DNA from 3 places in the Anaerobacillus sp. CMMVII genome. Region 2 is predicted to be linked to each of the others. Evidence: a T-box and tRNA genes for the amino acid it is inferred to sense, from the RefSeq annotation. Region 2 holds a T-box; the other regions hold tRNA genes.
What was found. A T-box is a leader RNA that pairs with one kind of tRNA and senses whether it is charged. The one in region 2 lies ahead of tyrS (tyrosine--tRNA ligase), so its partner is inferred to be a tRNA-Tyr.
Positions count from the first base shown of each region.

Region 1: it has a tRNA-Tyr gene. The T-box ahead of tyrS (tyrosine--tRNA ligase) is inferred to sense a tRNA for this amino acid. The anticodon was not compared.
Region 3: it has a tRNA-Tyr gene. The T-box ahead of tyrS (tyrosine--tRNA ligase) is inferred to sense a tRNA for this amino acid. The anticodon was not compared.

Region 1 is NZ_JACEHK010000001.1:728,523-732,307, forward strand. Features, by position in the region: rRNA gene H1D32_RS03945 (23S ribosomal RNA) at 1-1,079, shown strand, start outside; rRNA gene rrf (5S ribosomal RNA) at 1,156-1,271, shown strand; tRNA gene H1D32_RS03955 (tRNA-Asn) at 1,459-1,533, shown strand; tRNA gene H1D32_RS03960 (tRNA-Ser) at 1,539-1,631, shown strand; tRNA gene H1D32_RS03965 (tRNA-Glu) at 1,647-1,721, shown strand; tRNA gene H1D32_RS03970 (tRNA-Val) at 1,749-1,824, shown strand; tRNA gene H1D32_RS03975 (tRNA-Met) at 1,834-1,910, shown strand; tRNA gene H1D32_RS03980 (tRNA-Asp) at 2,026-2,101, shown strand; tRNA gene H1D32_RS03985 (tRNA-Phe) at 2,110-2,185, shown strand; tRNA gene H1D32_RS03990 (tRNA-Thr) at 2,193-2,268, shown strand; tRNA gene H1D32_RS03995 (tRNA-Tyr) at 2,355-2,438, shown strand; tRNA gene H1D32_RS04000 (tRNA-Trp) at 2,450-2,523, shown strand; tRNA gene H1D32_RS04005 (tRNA-His) at 2,539-2,614, shown strand; tRNA gene H1D32_RS04010 (tRNA-Gln) at 2,631-2,705, shown strand; tRNA gene H1D32_RS04015 (tRNA-Gly) at 2,715-2,789, shown strand; tRNA gene H1D32_RS04020 (tRNA-Cys) at 2,802-2,876, shown strand; tRNA gene H1D32_RS04025 (tRNA-Leu) at 2,904-2,992, shown strand; tRNA gene H1D32_RS04030 (tRNA-Leu) at 3,130-3,214, shown strand; partial or broken gene tnpA (IS200/IS605 family transposase) at 3,418-3,785, shown strand, end outside.
Region 2 is NZ_JACEHK010000002.1:429,178-432,962, forward strand. Features, by position in the region: gene H1D32_RS06225 (transglycosylase domain-containing protein) at 1-706, opposite strand, end outside; T-box leader at 1,021-1,248, shown strand; partial or broken gene tyrS (tyrosine--tRNA ligase) at 1,401-2,662, shown strand; gene H1D32_RS06235 (c-type cytochrome) at 2,734-3,018, opposite strand; gene rpsD (30S ribosomal protein S4) at 3,484-3,785, opposite strand, start outside.
Region 3 is NZ_JACEHK010000019.1:15,553-19,337, reverse strand. Features, by position in the region: tRNA gene H1D32_RS24440 (tRNA-Leu) at 489-569, opposite strand; tRNA gene H1D32_RS24435 (tRNA-Lys) at 585-660, opposite strand; tRNA gene H1D32_RS24430 (tRNA-Thr) at 681-753, opposite strand; tRNA gene H1D32_RS24425 (tRNA-Val) at 800-875, opposite strand; tRNA gene H1D32_RS24420 (tRNA-Glu) at 903-977, opposite strand; tRNA gene H1D32_RS24415 (tRNA-Ser) at 994-1,084, opposite strand; tRNA gene H1D32_RS24410 (tRNA-Asn) at 1,094-1,168, opposite strand; tRNA gene H1D32_RS24405 (tRNA-Ile) at 1,184-1,260, opposite strand; tRNA gene H1D32_RS24400 (tRNA-Gly) at 1,341-1,414, opposite strand; tRNA gene H1D32_RS24395 (tRNA-Pro) at 1,583-1,659, opposite strand; tRNA gene H1D32_RS24390 (tRNA-Arg) at 1,758-1,834, opposite strand; tRNA gene H1D32_RS24385 (tRNA-Leu) at 1,849-1,934, opposite strand; tRNA gene H1D32_RS24380 (tRNA-Cys) at 1,961-2,035, opposite strand; tRNA gene H1D32_RS24375 (tRNA-Gly) at 2,071-2,145, opposite strand; tRNA gene H1D32_RS24370 (tRNA-Gln) at 2,153-2,227, opposite strand; tRNA gene H1D32_RS24365 (tRNA-His) at 2,246-2,321, opposite strand; tRNA gene H1D32_RS24360 (tRNA-Trp) at 2,339-2,412, opposite strand; tRNA gene H1D32_RS24355 (tRNA-Tyr) at 2,432-2,516, opposite strand; tRNA gene H1D32_RS24350 (tRNA-Asp) at 2,551-2,626, opposite strand; tRNA gene H1D32_RS24345 (tRNA-Ser) at 2,636-2,726, opposite strand; tRNA gene H1D32_RS24340 (tRNA-Met) at 2,749-2,825, opposite strand; tRNA gene H1D32_RS24335 (tRNA-Ala) at 2,855-2,930, opposite strand; rRNA gene rrf (5S ribosomal RNA) at 2,944-3,059, opposite strand; rRNA gene H1D32_RS24325 (23S ribosomal RNA) at 3,209-3,785, opposite strand, start outside.

The sequences.
Region 1 (3,785 bases), on a different contig from region 2:
GGCTGACACCTGCCCGGTGCTGGAAGGTTAAGAGGAGGGGTTATCCGTAAGGAGAAGCTCTGAATTGAAGCCCCAGTAAACGGCGGCCGTAACTATAACGGTCCTAAGGTAGCGAAATTCCTTGTCGGGTAAGTTCCGACCCGCACGAATGGTGTAACGATTTGGATACTGTCTCAACGAGAGACCCGGTGAAATTATATTACCTGTGAAGATGCAGGTTACCCGCGACAGGACGGAAAGACCCCATGGAGCTTTACTGTAGCTTGATATTGGATTTTGGTACAATTTGTACAGGATAGGTAGGAGCCTGAGAACCCGGAGCGCCAGCTTCGGTGGAGGCGTCGGTGGGATACTACCCTGATTGTATTGAAATTCTAACCTAGGACCGTGATCCGGTTCGGGGACAGTGTCAGGTGGGCAGTTTGACTGGGGCGGTCGCCTCCTAAACAGTAACGGAGGCGCCCAAAGGTTCCCTCAGAATGGTTGGAAATCATTCGTAGAGTGCAAAGGCAAAAGGGAGCTTGACTGCGAGACCTACAAGTCGAGCAGGGACGAAAGTCGGGCTTAGTGATCCGGTGGTTCCGCATGGAAGGGCCATCGCTCAACGGATAAAAGCTACCCTGGGGATAACAGGCTTATCTCCCCCAAGAGTCCACATCGACGGGGAGGTTTGGCACCTCGATGTCGGCTCATCGCATCCTGGGGCTGAAGTAGGTCCCAAGGGTTGGGCTGTTCGCCCATTAAAGCGGTACGCGAGCTGGGTTCAGAACGTCGTGAGACAGTTCGGTCCCTATCCGTCGCGGGCGTAGGAAATTTGAGAGGAGCTGTCCTTAGTACGAGAGGACCGGGATGGACACACCGCTGGTGTACCAGTTGTTCCGCCAGGAGCATAGCTGGGTAGCTACGTGTGGAAGGGATAAGTGCTGAAAGCATCTAAGCATGAAGCCCCCCTCGAGATGAGATTTCCCTTGGAGTTAATCCAGTAAGACCCCTTAAAGATGATGAGGTTGATAGGTCTCGGGTGGAAGCACGGTGACGTGTGGAGCTGAGAGATACTAATCGGTCGAGGACTTATCCTAAAAATAAGAATTGAATTTTACTCAAGTCTTAAATGTGTGTTATCTAGTTTTGAAGGAATGAACTTTCTTCATATAATCTAGTAGCGATAGCGAAGAGGTCACACTCGTTCCCATGCCGAACACGACCGTTAAGCTCTTCAGCGCCGATGGTAGTTGGGGGTTTCCCCCTGTGAGAGTAGGACGTTGCTAGATTATACCTTATTTATTTTAAATAGTTAGTTATTCTTATTCCTGCGTCTGCGTCTTCTAGAATTGCTCTGAAGTAAGCTTCCTCGACGCAAAGCAGCGTGAAGTATACTCATCGAAGTATCACATGATGTGATTGAGGTCAGTCGCTTCCCTGTGAGAGTAGGACGTTGCTAGGTTATTATAATATTTTTCCACAGTAGCTCAGTGGTAGAGCAATCGGCTGTTAACCGATCGGTCGTAGGTTCGAGTCCTACCTGTGGAGCCATTTACGGAGAGCTGTCCGAGTGGCCGAAGGAGCACGATTGGAAATCGTGTAGGCGGCGTAAAACCGTCTCGAGGGTTCAAATCCCTCGCTCTCCGCCATAGCTCACTTTATCTGGCCCGTTGGTCAAGCGGTTAAGACACCGCCCTTTCACGGCGGTAACACGGGTTCGAATCCCGTACGGGTCACCATTTTACTTTTAAAACAATCAATACTTCGGAGGATTAGCTCAGCTGGGAGAGCACCTGCCTTACAAGCAGGGGGTCGGCGGTTCGAACCCGTCATCCTCCACCATTATATTATCGCGGGATGGAGCAGTCTGGCAGCTCGTCGGGCTCATAACCCGAAGGTCGGAGGTTCAAATCCTCCTCCCGCAACCAATCAACTTCTTGAATATGCACCTCTGCAAGATTTGCGACGAGCAAACGAAGTGGCGCAGGAGCGCAGTACCAGGTAATTTTAATAAATGATTACTTAATTCAAGATATTTCATATGGACCCGTGGTGTAGCGGTTAACATGCCTGCCTGTCACGCAGGAGATCGCCGGTTCGATCCCGGTCGGGTCCGCCATTTTTTTTGGCTCGGTAGCTCAGTCGGTAGAGCAGAGGACTGAAAATCCTCGTGTCGGCGGTTCGATTCCGTCCCGAGCCACCATTTTTTTGCCGGCCTAGCTCAATTGGTAGAGCAACTGACTTGTAATCAGTAGGTTGGGGGTTCAAGTCCTCTGGCCGGCACCAGTTTTTACTTGAAGATGAAATAATGAATTTCAATTCACGTATTGACGAATATAAGAATAATATGTAATATTAGTCTTATCTAATATGGAGGGGTAGCGAAGTGGCTAAACGCGGCGGACTGTAAATCCGCTCCTTTGGGTTCGGCGGTTCGAATCCGTCCCCCTCCACCATTGAAACATCTAGGGGCATAGTTTAACGGTAGAACAGAGGTCTCCAAAACCTCCAGTGTGGGTTCGATTCCTACTGCCCCTGCCATATTATAGTATTTTGGCGGTCGTGGCGAAGTGGTGAACGCACCGGATTGTGGCTCCGGCATTCGAGGGTTCGATTCCCTTCGATCGCCCCATTTAAAATAAAGTTGATGGGCTATAGCCAAGCGGTAAGGCAACGGACTTTGACTCCGTCATTCTCTGGTTCGAATCCAGATAGCCCAGCCATTTTTTCTTGCGGAAGTAGTTCAGTGGTAGAACACCACCTTGCCAAGGTGGGGGTCGCGAGTTCGAACCTCGTCTTCCGCTCCAACTTCATATCGAGGCGGCATAGCCAAGTGGTAAGGCACGGGTCTGCAAAACCCTTATCCCCCGGTTCGAATCCGGGTGCCGCCTCCAAGTTCTCATGTAAGTCTTTTTAGTTTTGCCGGGGTGGTGGAATTGGCAGACACACAGGACTTAAAATCCTGCGGTAGGTGACTATCGTGCCGGTTCAAGTCCGGCCCTCGGTACCAAACCAGCTACATTGAATCTGCTTCACTGCAGGTTTGCGACGAGCAAACGGAGTGGCGCAGGAGCACATTTCAATTAGTTTGCACTAACTTTTTTTATAGCTTTAACACACTTCACTGTGTGTTTTTTATTGCAACATGCCGGTGTGGCGGAATTGGCAGACGCGCACGACTCAAAATCGTGTTCCTCACGGAGTACCAGTTCGACCCTGGTCACCGGTACCATTACATTAGTTTAATTTAAATAAAGCTTACAGACTCAGAACTGTTGTTAAATCAACGTTTCTGAGTCTTTTTTGTGAAAATGAAAACCCTAGGCTCGGCCTAGGGTTCCAAAAAGCTTCCAGCGAGGTATTAAAAAAACTCCACCGTGGTGCTAAAATATATTTGGTTCGCCAACCAATATATCAAGCAAACGGGGGAGTTTTATGTCAAAAGACATTAACAGTTTAGCACATACAAAATGGAATTGTAAGTATCACATTGTATTTGCACCAAAGTATAGAAGACAAGTAATATACGGAAAATTAAAGAAAGATATAGGAGAAATATTAAGAACATTATGCGAAAGAAAAGGAGTTGAAATAATCGAAGCAACCGCATGTAAGGATCATGTACATATGCTAGTAAGTATTCCACCCAAAATAAGTGTGTCCTCATTTGTTGGGTATTTAAAAGGAAAAAGTAGTTTGATGATCTTTGATAGGCACGCAAATTTGAAGTATAGATATGGAAATCGGAAATTTTGGTGTACTGGCTTTTATGTAGATACGGTAGGAAGAAATAAGAAAGTCAT
Region 2 (3,785 bases):
AATCTTTTGCATCTACCCCAAAAATTCCTTGTGCTGCTGATTGAACCCCCGCAATGTTCCAACCATTTGCATTTCTGCCAAAAGGAACAATGTTTAAGTAAGCTTCTAAAATTTCTTCTTTGTCAAAGAAATTTTCAAGACGCATAGCCAGTAAAATTTCTTTTGCTTTACGTTCAAAAGAAACCTCGTTTGTTAGTATTTGATTTTTGATTAATTGTTGAGTTAAAGTACTACCACCTGTTTGAACGGATGAGTTGGTAAATTCCTGAAAAGTTGCTCGCATGATCGCTTTAGGAACAATACCGTTGTGTTCAAAGAAATATTCGTCTTCTGTGGCAATAACTGCATTAATTAAGTGCTCTGATACTTCGTCTAATTTAATCTCTCTACGTTGTATATCAGAACGAACCTCTCCAAGTAATTGACCATCTCGAAAATATATTTCAGAAACCTCTTCATAGTCATAAATATCTTTTATCATTTCCTCTTTACTTCTAATAGGTTCGTCTTTCACCAATGAGGCAAAATAGCCAGCACCAGCTGCACTTACAAATAAAGCAACTGAAGTAAAAATAATAAAGAAGATAAGGACTAAATTCCAAACAACTTGATATGTGATTCTAAAGCATTTAAGTAACTTTATTTTTTTTATAAAATTATTAAATGAATGTAATGTTACTCGTTTGCTAGAGCGCTTATTATCCATGTTCATACTACCCCCTATTTAATCACATTCTATTATAGCATATATAGTAACTTTATGGGGATGGGGAATAGCGTTACCTTTATATAGTAACTCTTTTTTGATGATTTCGTAAATTTACGCTTCTTGAAAGCATCCCGATAAGTGTGAATAGCCATGGCTATAATCAAATGATAGTAGTTACCAGGTTTTAGAAAATGTCTTTTTGATAGAGCATTTAGTTCGCAACCAATTTCTCTTTGTAAAAAGCATTAAGAAAAGTAGATTGACATTAGGTAGATTTTTTGATAAAAATGAACCAATAATAAAATTAAAATAAAAAAGCTATGAATGGAAAACAGTAATATGCAATTCCCTGTTTAAGAGAGCTGGTGGTAGCTGCAAACCAGTACAAAATTGTGTGTGAATTACCTCCAAGAGCTTCCTTTGTGAACAGTTTTTAGCTCAAGTAACAAAGGACGGAACAAACCGTTATATTTCCGAGGTGGAAGGTAAAAATTTACTTTCAACAAGGGTGGTACCGCGACAATAAGCTCGTCCCTTTTTTAGGGATGGGCTTTTTTCTATTTATACTTTAAACGAAACTTGGTAACACATTAAAGTATAAGAATAAACTAAGGCGTACTTCATCAAAGAGAATAGCCCAGTTTTTCTAATAGAGTCTATTATTATGAGTAAAAGAGAAGGAGCGAAAGAAATGAATTTGTTAAATGATTTAGAGTATCGCGGCTTGATTAATCAAGTAACAGACCTTGATGGTTTATCAAAGCAACTAGAAGAAGGGCAAATGACTCTTTATTGTGGTTTTGATCCGACTGCAGATAGCTTGCATATTGGTCACTTACTAACTGTACTAACATTGCGACGTTTTCAACTTGCTGGAAACAAGCCACTTGCACTAGTTGGGGGTGCTACTGGATTAATTGGAGACCCTAGTGGAAAAAAAGCAGAAAGAACACTAAATGAAAAAGAAATTGTTGCTCAATTTAGTAATCGAATAAAAAATCAACTATCAAAATTTTTAGATTTTGAAGGTGGAAATCAAGCGAAAATTGTTAATAATTATGACTGGATTAGCAAACTAGATGTAATTACATTTTTACGTGATGTAGGAAAGAATTTTGGTATTAACTACATGCTTGCAAAGGATTCAGTGGAATCTAGAATTCAATCAGGAATTTCATTCACTGAATTTAGTTATATGATTTTACAATCATACGACTTTTTGAAGTTGTTTGAGCAAGAAAATTGTCGCCTGCAAATTGGAGGAAGTGACCAGTGGGGGAATATTACCGCAGGTTTAGAATTAATTCGAAAATCTACTAATGAGGAAGGGAAAGCATTTGGTTTTACAATTCCATTAGTAACAAAAAGTGATGGAACTAAATTCGGTAAAACAGAAGGTGGCGCTATCTGGCTTGATGAAGAAAAAACATCACCTTATGAGCTTTATCAATTTTTTATTAACACTGATGACCGCGATGTTGTTAAGTTTTTAAAATACTTTACGTTCTTGTCCCATGAAGAAATTGATACCTTAGCTGAGGAAGTTGCGACAGCTCCTGAAAAGCGAAGTGCACATCGTAAATTAGCAGAAGAGGTTACAAAACTAGTACATGGTGAAGAAGCATTGCAGCAAGCCATTCGAATTTCCGAGGCGCTTTTTAGTGGAGAAATTGCAAACCTAAACGCCGCTGAGATTAAACAAGGGTTTAAAGATGTTCCATCCTATGAATGTGCAAAAACAGAAATTAGCCTGTTAGAACTATTAGTAGCAGCTAAAATCGCGCCATCAAAGCGTCAAGGTAGAGAAGACATTCAAAATGGTGCAGTCTACCTTAACGGTGAGCGGATCACAGATTTAGAAAAGTTATTTCTAAAGCTGATCGTATTGACGATGAATTTACAATTATCCGTCGTGGAAAGAAGAAGTATTACTTAATTAAGTACAGTTTATAGTAAGTTATGAGTGGAGAGTTTTGAGTGAAAGGTTTTGTTTCGGAGCAAAACCTTTCACTCAAAACTCAAAACTATTTTTGTTTTGCAACCCAGGTTGCTACTCTTTCTGCATTTTCGCCAGTAAGTATGTTGGCAGGCATATTTATTTCTCCGTTATGAATACTATTTAAAATGTCTTTTTTCTTTAAACCACGTATCCCAGAAGCTAATCCTGTTCCATTTAACTCCAGACCATGACACCCCGCGCAATTCTTGTTAAACAGTGTAATTGTCTCATTTTCTCTTTGAATAGCAGCTTCACTTTGACAAGCCACTAAGAAGATACTGCAAAAAATTAAAATAACAGTTTTTTTCATAAAATACACCTCAACTACCTTTTTCACATTTTCTTAAATTGTACCAGCACTTTAAAGAAAAGTGTAGAGTGTAAAGTTTACAAACAGTGTAGAGATTAGAGTTTAGAGTGTATAGTTTTTGAAAGTAATGCTACGAGGCAAGATTAGATTTAGCGCTTTGCACTCTAAACCATGCGAATCTTTTCCTTTTTGTCTATTTTCAACGCGTAGCCCCAGAGGCAAAGTGTTATCGAGCATAACCCGAGCCAATTTCGGAAAGGGTCGGGCTAGAAAATAGAAATTCATTCTGAACCTAGGTAAAGTTCGTAAAGGATTAGGCTGGAAGTAAAGAGTAACACTTGAAGTGAACAAAATCAGTTGTACTCTCGGGACTTACAGGCTTCCCTGAAATACTTGCATAACTCTAGACTTTACACTTTGAACTCTAAACTAAAAAAAGCCACGCGGATGCGTGACTTTTTTTGATTAACGTGAGTAGAACTCAACGATAAGAGCTTCTGTAACTTCAGCAGGTAACTCAGAACGCTCTGGTAAGCGTGTATAAGTTGCTTCAAGTTTCTCTTCGTTGAAATCAAGATATGCTGGCACGAAGTTGTTTACTTCTAAAGCATCCTTAACTGCAGTTAGGTTCAATGACTTTTCACGAACGCTAATTGTTTGACCTGGTCTTACACGGTAAGAAGGAATATCTACACGTTTCCCATCAACCATTACGTGACCGTGGTTAACTAATTGGCGAGCTCCACGACGAGTACGAGCTAATCCCA
Region 3 (3,785 bases), on a different contig from region 2:
AATCCAATGAGCCCTTTTCCTCAAAATGTCCCCACTGTTGAACAAAAAGTAAACAACACACTTCTGCTCGTTGAACAAAGAATTTCTTTATACTTATTTTAACATTAAATTCCAAAATTCCTACGAATATTAATAACCCCAAAACTAACAAAATAATCAGCATAACTTTTAGCGTATGAAATAAACGGGGAACATAAGTCTATGGGGTTTCACCAATAGGTATGATAAAACTGCTAATTTTAGGTTGAATTCTAATCAAACATTGACGTACCAAGACGTACCAATAAAAAACAAGCGTACAAAATCACTGATAATTTGTACGCTTGTTCTTTTTCTAATGTCATTTGTTATTTTCTCTCCCAAAACTGAACCCGTTACCATATACCTTCAGCCTCTTTATATTCCATTTAATTGTTCGGATTACAAATAAAAAAAACGTATGTTACTTTTTAAAAAGTAACATACGTTTCAACTTATGAATTGAATAATGCGGGTGAAGGGACTCGAACCCCCACGTCAAAGACACTAGATCCTAAGTCTAGCGCGTCTGCCAATTCCGCCACACCCGCATATGCAAAAAACAATGGTGAGCCATGAAGGATTCGAACCTTCGACCCTCTGATTAAAAGTCAGATGCTCTACCAACTGAGCTAATGGCTCTTAGTAAAAAAGACTACGAGTGCCGGCCAGAGGACTTGAACCCCCAACCTACTGATTACAAGTCAGTTGCTCTACCAATTGAGCTAGGCCGGCATAATAAGGTAAGTTATTTTGCTCCACTTTGTTGCGCAAAAAACTTTGGTGGAGGATGACGGGTTCGAACCGCCGACCCCCTGCTTGTAAGGCAGGTGCTCTCCCAGCTGAGCTAATCCTCCGATGTATTGATGTTATTTAAAGTAAAATGGTGACCCGTACGGGATTCGAACCCGTGTTACCGCCGTGAAAGGGCGGTGTCTTAACCGCTTGACCAACGGGCCATTTTTTTAAGTTTCCTGGCGGAGAAGGAGGGATTTGAACCCTCGCGCCGCTCACACGACCTACACCCTTAGCAGGGGCGCCTCTTCAGCCTCTTGAGTACTTCCCCAAATAAAAATGGCTCCACAGGTAGGACTCGAACCTACGACCGATCGGTTAACAGCCGATTGCTCTACCACTGAGCTACTGTGGAATATTAATAAAAGTATGGTGGGCCTAAGTGGACTCGAACCACCGACCTCACGCTTATCAGGCGTGCGCTCTAACCAGCTGAGCTATAGGCCCATACATTGATTTAATAAATACTTGTCCAAAATAATACATCTACTTAAATCTGCGAAGATGCTTATTCGACGTAGTAGATTTGGAGCGGGTGATGAGAATCGAACTCACAACATCAGCTTGGAAGGCTGAGGTTTTACCACTAAACTACACCCGCGTTATCTAAATAAAGTTAACTTAAAATTAAACGCCTTCTATCATGCCTCTTCCTCTTCAAGATTACTCATAGGAGTGTATCCGTCGAGGCAACTCGTAGCATTTTCTGAGATGTTTCGCTCGTGGCTGAGGTTTTACCACTAAACTACACCCGCATGATTAAAATAAATGGTCGGGAAGACAGGATTTGAACCTGCGACCCCCTGGTCCCAAACCAGGTGCTCTACCAAGCTGAGCCACTTCCCGAGATAAAAATTAGTTTTACTAACCAACCAAAAATGCTCCTGCGCCACTTCGTTTGCTCGTCGCAAACCTGCAGTGAAGTTTATTCGAGGTAGTTGGTTTGGTGCGCCCTGAGAGATTCGAACTCCCGACCTTTTGATTCGTAGTCAAACACTCTATCCAGCTGAGCTAAGGGCGCATATAAAATTAAAGTACCGAGGGCCGGACTTGAACCGGCACGATAGTCACCTACCGCAGGATTTTAAGTCCTGTGTGTCTGCCAATTCCACCACCCCGGCATAACAAAACGACTTATATGAGCTCTTGGAGGCGGCACCCGGATTCGAACCGGGGGATAAGGGTTTTGCAGACCCGTGCCTTACCACTTGGCTATGCCGCCAAGCACTCTATTGCTCAATATAAAATTGATAATATTGGAGCGGAAGACGAGGTTCGAACTCGCGACCCCCACCTTGGCAAGGTGGTGTTCTACCACTGAACTACTTCCGCATATAAATGGCTGGGCTATCTGGATTCGAACCAGAGAATGACGGAGTCAAAGTCCGTTGCCTTACCGCTTGGCTATAGCCCAATACTTTAAAGATAATTATGGGGCGATCGAAGGGAATCGAACCCTCGAATGCCGGAGCCACAATCCGGTGCGTTCACCACTTCGCCACGACCGCCATAATTTTATTTTTTTTGGCAGGGGCAGTAGGAATCGAACCCACACTGGAGGTTTTGGAGACCTCTGTTCTACCGTTAAACTATGCCCCTAAAGGCAGTTAATTATAAATGGTGGAGGGGGACGGATTCGAACCGCCGAACCCGGAGGGAGCGGATTTACAGTCCGCCGCGTTTAGCCACTTCGCTACCCCTCCACATATAGTTAGTATTGATATAAGTTCAAAAAAATGGCGGACCCGACCGGGATCGAACCGGCGATCTCCTGCGTGACAGGCAGGCATGTTAACCGCTACACCACGGGTCCAGGTTTATATGGAGGAGGAAGAGGGATTCGAACCCCCGCGCCGCTTTCACGACCTATCGGTTTTCAAGACCGAACTCTTCAACCACTTGAGTATTCCTCCATGTCATATAAAAAAACTAAATTGGTAGCGGCGGAGGGAGTCGAACCCCCGACCTCACGGGTATGAACCGTACGCTCTAGCCAGCTGAGCCACGCCGCCATGAAAAATAAATTTACGATTAATTAATATGGTGGAGCCTAGCGGGATCGAACCGCTGACCTCCTGCGTGCAAGGCAGGCGCTCTCCCAGCTGAGCTAAGGCCCCAAATTAATTAATAATCTAGCAACGTCCTACTCTCACAGGGGGAAACCCCCAACTACCATCGGCGCTGAAGAGCTTAACGGTCGTGTTCGGCATGGGAACGAGTGTGACCTCTTCGCTATCGCTACTAGATTATATGAAGAAAGTTCATTCCTTCAAAACTAGATAACACACATTTAAGACTTGAGTAAAATTCAATCCGTTTATTTAGAATTTGGTATTTACTGCTTCGAGTTACTCACGCAACTCAAAACTCAACAATCATAACTCTAAACTATTTATAGGATAAGTCCTCGACCGATTAGTATCTCTCAGCTCCACACGTCGCCGTGCTTCCACCCGAGACCTATCAACCTCATCATCTTTAAGGGGTCTTACTGGATTAACTCCAAGGGAAATCTCATCTCGAGGGGGGCTTCATGCTTAGATGCTTTCAGCACTTATCCCTTCCACACGTAGCTACCCAGCTATGCTCCTGGCGGAACAACTGGTACACCAGCGGTGTGTCCATCCCGGTCCTCTCGTACTAAGGACAGCTCCTCTCAAATTTCCTACGCCCGCGACGGATAGGGACCGAACTGTCTCACGACGTTCTGAACCCAGCTCGCGTACCGCTTTAATGGGCGAACAGCCCAACCCTTGGGACCTACTTCAGCCCCAGGATGCGATGAGCCGACATCGAGGTGCCAAACCTCCCCGTCGATGTGGACTCTTGGGGGAGATAAGCCTGTTATCCCCAGGGTAGCTTTTATCCGTTGAGCGATGGCCCTTCCATGCGGAACCACCGGATCACTAAGCCCGACTTTCGTCCCTGCTCGACTTGTAGGTCTCGCAGTCAAGCTCCCTTTTGCCTTTGCA